Regions from separate parts of the uncultured Umboniibacter sp. genome, predicted to be linked through region 3. Evidence: predicted binding sites of a transcription regulator. Region 3 holds the regulator's gene; each other region holds the start of a gene.

Region 1 (3,282 bases), on a different contig from region 3:
CTACCGAGATAGCCAGCGCGATACGACTTAGTTCGCCACCTGAGGCAACTTTGTTAAGCGGTCCAAAGGGCTGGCCGATATTGGTTTGCACCATGAAATTGACACTTTCTGTGCCTGTAGGTGATAAGTCCGAAGAGTTAGCTGTCTGCCACTCCACCTTGAGCTTCGCGCCATCCATCGCCAACTCACCAAATAACTTATTCACCGAAGAGCTAAGTGTCTGTCCGGCTTTCACTCGCGCTTTAGCGAGTTTTGCCGCGGCCTGGTAGTAGTGGTCTTCGACTTCTGTCATGGCACTTCGTAGTGTCTCAACCTGGGCATCGATACCCGAGAGAGCTAATAGTTCATCGCTCAGTGCTAGATGAAGAGAAGGCAATGCCTCGGGCATCACTTTGTGCTTTCGTGCTACCGCATAAATGGCCTCAAGACGTTGAGTAACCGTATTCAACGCCTCGGGATTGTGCTCGACGCCACTGAGATGCTGGCGCAACTCTGAGGTGGCTTCATCGGCATGAATTAGCGCGGTGTTTAGGAGTTCAATGGCTGTTTCTGCGGAACTTGAAATAACGGGCATGTTCGTAAGGGCGTTAATGGCACCTTGGAGCTGAGTGCGAATACCATCGTCGTCATCGATGAGTGAACTAGCCTCTTCGCCGGCACTAATCAGAGCCTGAGCATGAGAGAGAACCTGTTGCTGTTCTTCTAGCGTCTCAATCTCACCCTCAGTAAGTTCTAGGGCATCCAATTCCGAGACTTGGTATTGAAGGAGTTGTTTGCGCGCAACGCCCTCTTCTGGATTAGCGGTGAGTAGCTTGAGTTCCTTTCGATAATTACGCCATTGATAGGCATAACTCGCGACGCTCGATCTCAGTGTATTGAGCTGGCCAATGTTATCGATTAAATCTAGCTGGTGTGCAGTATTAAGTAGTGCCTGATGACCATGTTGGCTGTGAATTTCAGCTAGTAATGGTGCGAGCTGCTTGAGCTGTGAAGCGGCAACGGGTCGACCGTTTAAGAACGCCTTGCTTCGCCCGTCAGCGGCAACCACTCGCCTGAGGATGCAGTGATCTTCGTCCATTAGCTCATGGGCCGTAAGCCAATCAATAGCGGCTCTGTTCTCTCGGATGTCAAAGCAGGCAGAGATGTCAGCGCGTTTTGCGCCGTGACGCACATAGCCCGCATCGGAGCGAGCGCCGAGCGCTAGACTCAGCGCGTCTAGCATAATGGATTTTCCCGCACCGGTTTCGCCCGTAATAACAGTCAGCCCAGGGCTGAACTCCAGATTAAGTTCTTCAACGAGTGCGAATTGAGATATTGATAGTTCACTTAGCATAACTGTGCATCCATACAGTGTTTTTATATACAGTACGCTGTTGATGAAAATTTGACAAGAGGGGCTTGAAAAATAATTTGTAGCATCCATATAGCTAACATCGATAGGAAATTGCAACGGAGTAAATCGTGAGCGATAAAGATGTAGAAAACGAAGAGCAGCAAGTACAGGCTAACGAAGAGGCTTCGGTAGAAGCAACGGAAGATCTGACCGCGGAAGAGCAATTGGAAGCGCAGATCGAGTCGTTGAACGATGAAGTTGGTCAGTTGAAGGATCAGATGCTTCGTGTTCAAGCGGAAGCTGCCAATATTCGCCGTCGATCTGAGATCGATGTCCAGAACGCTCACAAGTTTGGTCAAGAGAAGCTCGTCAAAGATTTGCTTCAGGTTGCCGATAACTTGGAGCGAGCGCTGACGGCGATTGATCGTGAAGACGAAGCGGTTAAGCCGCTTGCTGAAGGTGTTGAACTGACGCTTAAGTCATTCATTGACAACTTGGCGAAGCACAAAGTTGAAGCCGTTAACCCAGTTGGTGAGCCATTCGACCCGAACCTACACCAGGCCATGACGATGGTGCCGAATGCCGACCTAGAGCCGAACACGGTGATGGACGTTATGCAGAAGGGCTATACCTTGCACGGCCGTATTGTTCGACCAGCAATGGTAGTGGTTTCGAAGGCAGCGGACTAAAAATTTTTTGAATGAGGGTTGAAAAAACTTTTTCGAACCCCATTTAAGTTACATAGATTGATAAACGGTGTAGCAATACACCAACCGAAATTTGATTGGAGGCCACTATGGGCAAAATCATTGGAATTGACTTAGGTACTACTAACTCTTGTGTTGCGGTAATGGAAGGCGACAAGGTTAAAGTAATTGAAAACGCAGAGGGCGACCGTACTACGCCTTCGATCATTGGTTACGCTGACGACGGCGAAACGTTAGTCGGTGCAGCGGCGAAACGCCAGGCCGTTACTAACCCGCACAACACCGTTTACGCAATTAAGCGTTTGATTGGTCGTAAGTTCACTGACAACGAAGTTCAGAAGGATCTTAGCCTAGTACCATTTGGTATCGTAGCGGCCGATAACGGTGACGCATGGGTTGAGGTTAAGGGCGAAAAGCAGGCTCCACCACAGATTTCTGCTGAAGTACTTAAAAAGATGAAGAAGTCAGCTGAAGACTATCTTGGTGAAAGTGTTACCGAAGCCGTGGTCACTGTTCCGGCTTACTTCAATGATTCACAGCGCCAAGCAACTAAGGACGCGGGTAAGATTGCCGGTCTTGAAGTTAAGCGCATCATCAACGAGCCGACCGCCGCCGCTATGGCTTACGGTTTGGACAAAGCGAAGGGCGAACGCAAAGTAGCGGTCTATGACCTTGGTGGTGGTACTTTCGATATTTCTATCATCGAAATTGATGAAGCAGACGGCGATATTCAGTTCGTAGTGCTTTCTACAAACGGTGACACGCACCTTGGTGGTGAAGATTTCGACCTAGTGTTGATTAACTACCTTGCGGACGAGTTTAAGAACCAGTCAGGTATTGATCTGAAAGGTGATGCGCTAGCGATGCAGCGTTTGAAGGTGGCTGCTGAGAAGGCGAAGATTGAATTGTCTTCAAGCTCACAGACTGAAGTTAACGAGCCATACATCACGGCTGACGCAACTGGTCCTAAGCACTTGGTGGTTAAGCTGACTCGCTCTAAACTTGAGTCGCTAGTCGAGAAGCTCATTGAGCAGTCACTTGCTCCGGTTCGCCAGGCACTTGACGATGCGGACCTAAGCGTTTCTGAAATCGATGACGTTATCTTGGTAGGTGGTCAGACACGTATGCCTTTGGTCCAGGAGAAAGTAACAGCTTTCTTCGGCAAAGAGCCACGTAAAGACGTTAACCCAGATGAAGCAGTAGCAATGGGTGCGGCAATTCAGGGTGCGGTACTTTCTGGTG
Region 2 (3,282 bases), on a different contig from region 3:
TCATTGAGGCTGCCAGGGCGAATACCCTGTTCGCTCAGTTTTTCGCTAGCAGAAGCTTCCGGCGCAACGAATCGATCCACTTCAATCATATCAACCTCACTTGCTCAGCGTTTTCAATGCAGCGCGGATCAAATCCTGACTGCGGCTGTAATCACCTAGTTTCCATGCGGCCGAAACCATCTTTTCGGCATCTGACTTCTTATACCCTAAAGCAATTAATGCGCCTTCTGCTTCCTCTATCATGGTATCACCTGAAACGCTTTGCGCGGTACTTGATACACTGACCTTCGTGGCTCCATCGGCGGAAGCAAAGGCAGCTAATTTGTCGCGTAATTCGATAATTAAGCGCTCCGCAGTCTTCTTGCCAACACCCGGTATCTTTACTAACCGAGCAACTTGGTTTTCATTGACGCTTCGAATGAGCTCATCCGTCGTTAACGTCGACATCATGGCAATGGCCATCTTAGGGCCGACACCATTAACCTTAATCAACGTTCGAAAAAAGTCTCGTGATTTGCCATCGTAGAAACCAAATAACAACTGAGCATCTTCTCGAACAACAAAATGACAATATAGCTGAACTTGACTACCTAATTCGGGTAACTCATAAAAGGTGGTCATAGGCACTTCAATTTCGTAGCCCAAACCGCCAGCCTCTACGACCACCGTTGGTGCTGACTTTAACAGGAGCTCACCACGAATCAATGCAATCATTTATTACCTCTAGTTCCGAAGACGGCCACGACTAAATCGCCCCGCGCCAGTGGATGCGACAACACCCGTATTAAAATGAACGTGACAAAGCGCCACCGCTAAGGCATCCGCTGCATCTTCCTGGGGTCGACCAGGCAGCTTAAGCTGACGAGCTACCATGTGCTGAACACTTGTTTTGTCGGCATTACCGCTACCCGCCACAATCTGCTTTACTTTTCTGGCCTCGTATTCGAAAACCGGCAAACTCTGCTGCCCTGCAGCCACCATTATAGCTCCACGAGCATGCCCTAGCTTCAACGCTGACATAGCGTTTTTACTCATAAAAATATCCTCAACGGCGACCTCATTAGGTTGGTATTCTGACATGACCGTAACAAGGGATTCGAATAGGATATTGAGTCGCTCAGCGAGCGGCGCATCGGTAGGTAGTTTAACCACGCCGCTACCAACGTAAACGGGCTTCCGACCATCAAGGCGGATAACGCCAAAACCTGTTTTACGTGACCCAGGGTCAATGCCCAAGATAATCGACATAACTGTTTATTTATCCAGTTCTTATTGTTATTTGAAGTGTACCACAGACAAAAAAAAGGTCGACCTCTAGGCCGACCTTTTCAGTGAACCAATGACCTCGTGGATTCAGGCATCCTCGAGCTGGCTAAAATCAGCATTACTATAGACGTTCTGAACATCATCGAGATCTTCCAACGCATCAATCATTGCCAGCACCTTCTCGGCCGCCTCCGCATCCAGCTCAACCTGAGTAGCTGGTACCATCTCAACGTCGGCCGAAGCAATACTCAGACCTGCCAGCTGCAGGGCTTCGCGAACAGCGAGTAGTTCAGTCCAATCACAACTTACTTCAATGGCATCTTCAACCAGCTCTACATCGTCAGCACCGTGCTCTAATGCAAGTTCCATGACTGCATCTTCGTCGGTACTGGTGACCCAAATCTTACCCTGGCGAGAAAATAAATAGGCTACCGAGCCATCAGTGCCCAAACTACCACCTCGTTTGGAGAAGCAATGGCGAACTTCAGCAACGGTTCGGTTGCGATTATCCGTCATCGTCTCAACAAGCACGGCAACGCCACCTGGCGCATAACCTTCGTAGCGAATTTCATCGTAATTATCGCCCTCGGCATTACCCGCACCGCGAGCAATCGCCTTGTCGATCGTATCGCGCTTCATATTTGCGCCGAGCGCTTTGTCTACTGCGGCACGAAGACGAGGATTGTCGTCCGGTATTGGCCCACCTGCGCGCGCCGCAACAACTAGCTCACGAATCAGCTTAGTAAATACCTTTCCTCGCTTGGCATCTTGCGCCGCCTTGCGATGGCGAATGTTCGCCCACTTACTATGACCGGCCAAAGCTTACCTCCGTTACTCGGACTCAGCTAGACGAAGGCGAATGCTCAATTCCTTGAGCTGATCGTTATCAACCGCCCCCGGTGCATCGGTCATCACACAGGCTGCAGTCTGAGTCTTCGGGAAGGCAATCACATCGCGGATGGATGATGAATCGGTCATCAGCATAATGATACGATCCAAGCCGAAGGCTAGACCGCCATGTGGCGGCGCACCATACTGAAGTGCATCAAGTAAGAAACCAAACTTCTCACGCTGCTCTTCGTCGGAAATACCTAACAGCTTGAATACCGCTGCCTGCATGGTTTGATCGTGAATACGAATGGATCCACCACCTAATTCACAGCCATTTAGTACCATATCGTAGGCACGCGACAACGCTGATTCTGGGTTAGCCATGAGCTCTTCAGGCGAACAGGCTGGCGCGGTAAATGGATGGTGCAATGCCGTAAGACCGTGTTCAGTTTCCTCGAACATTGGGAAATCAACTACCCACATTGGCGCCCACTGACAGGTATACAAATTAAGGTCTTCACCTAACTTACAACGCAGTGCGCCCAGCGCCTCGGAGACTACCTTTGCGGTATCAGATCCGAAGAAAATAAGATCTCCAGTTTCAGCACCTACGCGCTCTAGGATGGCCTTACGTGTATCAAGGTCAAGGAACTTAACGATGGGCGACTGCAAACCGCCGTCCAAATCATCAACGTCATTAACTTTTATGTACGCTAGGCCACGAGCACCATAGATGGATACAAACTTGGTGTAGTCGTCAATCTGCTTCCGTGTTAACAGGCTGTTACCTTTTGGTAATTTCAGTGCGGTAACTCGTCCTTTAGGATCATTTGCTGGGCCTGAGAACACTTTGAAATCAACGCTCGCCATAATATCTTTGATTTCCACTAGCTCGAGAGGGATACGAAGATCTGGCTTATCGGAACCATATTTATCCATCGCCTCAGCAAAAGGCATACGCGGGAAATCACCGAGTTCAACGTTTAAGTGCTTGTTAAACAACCCTTTAATCATGTCCTCGGTAATCGACATAATCTGTTCTTCATCCAGGAATGAAGTTTCGATATCAATCTGAGTAAATTCAGGCTGACGATCAGCACGTAAGTCTTCATCGCGGAAACATTTGGCGATTTGATAGTAACGATCCATTCCCGACACCATCAGCAGCTGTTTGAATAGCTGCGG
Region 3 (3,282 bases):
TATAATAATTTATTGCGAGCGAGACGTTGTCAAGTCAAATTCAACTTAGACTCAATGGATGGCCCCGAGTGAGGACCCGTTTTGCCTACAAATTAAATTAAAAACAGAGAGTAGAAAGGACGGCTAGTAACACTCACAAAGTCCCGTGCTTACAAGTTCGGCAAACAGATTTGACGGCCTTAATTTCATACCGACCGCGTTGTTAGGAGCAAATTAGGATCACTCCTTCGACAGCGCGAATATTCCTGGAGCGTTGCGCCACAGGCCTTTGTAATCCATGCCGAAGCCAAATACAAAACGGTCACCAACCTCGAGAGCGTGGTAATCGCAAGGTACCGATGCCTTCCGAGGGTGATTCTTAAGGAGTAATACCGCTGAAGTAACGCTGTTAGCGCCCCGCTCCAGGCAGTACGAGTTAATTTCTCCCAACGTTAGACCTACGTCATGAATATCATCCACGATCAACACATCGCGACCAATGAGTGATATTTGCGGTTGAACTAACCAACGCACCTTCTCGCCCGTCATCTTACCCTGGTAACGAGTCGCGTGAATGTAATCCAACTCTAACGGAAAACTCAATTGCGGTAAAAGATGTCCCGCGACAATGGCACCGCCTGTCATCACCACAAGCACGACAGGCTGTTTGTCTGTGAAGTCCCTATTCAATGCCGCTGCAAGACGCTCAATTGCCCCACAAACGGTTTGATGGTCAAAGAGGCACTCTGCCTGCCCCATCAAGTCTACTGCTTCAGACGCCGCCATAATTTGCCTACTCTGCTACGTGAGGATTTAAAATAGCTAAAGCTGTGGGGATAAACAAGTCGAGTAGCTCATTAGTGCTTATGCGGGAGTGATATTGCGCGTCTGCTATGGCATCCAGCGTATCAAACTCGGCTAGCGAGAACATCGCCGCACCCATTAGAAATTGTAACTGCCAATAGAACTTCAACTTCGAGCTCTCTTGGAGATTCTGCCCCGCTAAGTGTTGAATCATTCGCCGGTAGTCTTCATTGTAATGATCCTTAATGAAGCGCCTTAAATGCCCCTGTTGTTGAGCATAGGCATGACGTAACAACATCATAAATCGACGCGCTCGAGAAACGTTCAGATCGGTGCCAAGCATCGCAATAATTGCAGCCTCAATAGCCTGTCGTTGTGACACCTCAGAATCTGCTACTGAAAGTGATGATATTTGCGTGTTATAGCCAGAATAGAAATCCTCAAGATAGCGGTTAAACACCGCTTGAATGAGGTTCTTCTTTGAACCGAAGTGGTAGTTAACCGACGCAATATTGACTTCCGCTGCAGAGGTGATTGCTCGTAACGAAGTCTCATTAAAACCCTGTTCAGCAAAAAGTCGTTCTGCCTGATCCAAAATACGAAGTGATGTGGTACTCATAATGCTCCCTAACTAATAATTCAAACATACGTTTGAATTATTAGTTCGTCAAGATCACAGCACCACTATAAAACAACTTTTTACTAAGGTTGCAGCATCATCTAAACCTGTATATAGTTACAACACTGTATAAACAAACAGGCAAAGACAATGGTCAAACTTACCAAACGCCAACAAGATGTTCTTGATGTGTTAGCAAAGCATATTGCAGACACTGGTTTGCCGCCAACTCGTGCGGAAATTGCTGCAGAATTAGGCTTCAAATCTGCTAACGCCGCGGAAGAACATTTGAAAGCCTTGGCACGAAAAGGGGCAATTGAAAAAATTGCCGGGACGTCTCGCGGGCTCCGTATTCTTATTAATCCTGAACAGGCAAATATCGATCGTGCAGCGGCTAACGATAACCAACTGCCAATCGTTGGCAAAGTGGCAGCCGGTTCTCCTGTTTTAGCCATTGAGCACGTAGAAGCTCACTGCCCTGTTTCACCGGACTTCTTTCACCCCCGTGCAAACTACATGTTAAACGTTCAGGGTGATTCGATGATCGACATTGGCATTCACGATGGTGATTTATTGGCAGTACATCAAACGAAGAATATTCGAAATGGTGATATCGTTGTCGCGCGTATCGATGATGAAGTTACGGTAAAACGCTACGAAAAGATTAGTGCAGCGAAGGTACTACTTCATGCTGAGAACGAGGATTACTCGCCTATTGAAGTAGATTTAAGCTATCAGGACTTCGATATAGAGGGCATTAGCGTTGGGGTTATACGTCGCCATTAATAAACTAAATCGTGCGATTTAAACATAAAAAAGCCCGTCTCTTCGAACGGGCTTTTTTATGCGACGGTTGATTAATAACAACCGTTCGCTTTTAGTGCATAGCTAGTTTATTACACAGCTAGTGAAGCACCTGAGAATGCTGAAGCGGAAGTTCCTCTTCATAGCAACTCTGATGGCGATCAGCAGCTTCGGCAAAACCTGCTTCGAGCATTATGCGAACAAATTCCATTCGCTCGACACTTAAATTCTGGTCAATCTCAGGGCCAATCTCAATTTTGATTAGACATTCAGCATTGTCTGAATCATCACCGTGACGCTTAAGTGCTATGGTCCCTGAACTTAACTCAACCAGTTCAAATACTTCGTCGTCCATACGACCCCCTAATTATTATATTTTTCTATCTCTGTAGCAGTAAAATCCACTATAACATCATTAAGAAATCAATTTCACGCTTCAAATTGGAGATTTATTTGCAACTCGAGCTGTTCCAGAAAGACTGTGACGGATGACTCAATTTCTGATTCATCAACAGTATGAATACCGCGGTCTGAACCAATTAACTGGCTACTTGCAATGGTTGCAGGAGCAATCTTAAATAACTTTTGTAGCCATGAATTATTTTCATACTGCAAAACCACCAATGCTCCCAACTCAAACGGGAGTGCGCTGATATTTTCTTGGCGATCAAGCGCTGCGCGGGGTAGCTGATGGAGTGTTGCTAGCGCCCCTAGGAACCGATCCCAAAGAGGCCGATAGTCGAGCTTAGTCAGCTCTCCGTCATTCCGTGCACGTTGAAGAATATGGCGCAGAGCAAGTAATTCACGCTGCGCCTGGGCATAATCCATTTACTTTGCCTTTTTCTTCTTATCGCTAACGACCCAGCGTGATGCGTCTTCATCGAACTCTGCTCGCCATCCACTTGGCTTGCCATTGACTTCACTCTGCACATAGTGAGACTTGGTTTTGCGGGAGAAACGTATCGTAACGGGTACGCCATCACCATCGACTACTGGCGCTGACCAAAAATGGTTGTATTTCGGGTCGATTTCATCGCGGTGCGAGATAATTTCTTTGAGTAACGGAGCTCGAGTTT

What was found. Region 3 encodes LexA, which represses DNA repair genes until DNA is damaged. Its sites were predicted from a motif close to ACTGTNTNTANANACAGT; they were not measured.
Region 1: recN (DNA repair protein RecN) is a predicted target of LexA. The motif match lies at 1,350-1,367, and genes of this name have one in related genera.
Region 2: ruvC (crossover junction endodeoxyribonuclease RuvC) is a predicted target of LexA. The motif match lies at 1,250-1,267, and genes of this name have one in related genera.

Annotation. Positions count from the first base shown of each region.
Region 1 covers NZ_CANMGY010000008.1:64,295-67,576, reverse strand. Annotated here, with positions in the region: gene recN (DNA repair protein RecN) at 1-1,333, opposite strand, end outside; gene grpE (nucleotide exchange factor GrpE) at 1,462-2,022, shown strand; gene dnaK (molecular chaperone DnaK) at 2,130-3,282, shown strand, end outside.
Region 2 covers NZ_CANMGY010000003.1:29,039-32,320, forward strand. Annotated here, with positions in the region: gene ruvB (Holliday junction branch migration DNA helicase RuvB) at 1-89, opposite strand, end outside; gene ruvA (Holliday junction branch migration protein RuvA) at 97-714, opposite strand; gene ruvC (crossover junction endodeoxyribonuclease RuvC) at 724-1,248, opposite strand; gene Q0698_RS04940 (YebC/PmpR family DNA-binding transcriptional regulator) at 1,354-2,085, opposite strand; gene aspS (aspartate--tRNA ligase) at 2,098-3,282, opposite strand, start outside.
Region 3 covers NZ_CANMGY010000005.1:163,586-166,867, forward strand. Annotated here, with positions in the region: gene Q0698_RS07885 (hypoxanthine-guanine phosphoribosyltransferase) at 220-765, opposite strand; gene Q0698_RS07890 (TetR/AcrR family transcriptional regulator) at 773-1,402, opposite strand; gene lexA (transcriptional repressor LexA) at 1,553-2,188, shown strand; gene Q0698_RS07900 (hypothetical protein) at 2,307-2,561, opposite strand; gene Q0698_RS07905 (hypothetical protein) at 2,636-3,034, opposite strand; gene topA (type I DNA topoisomerase) at 3,035-3,282, opposite strand, start outside.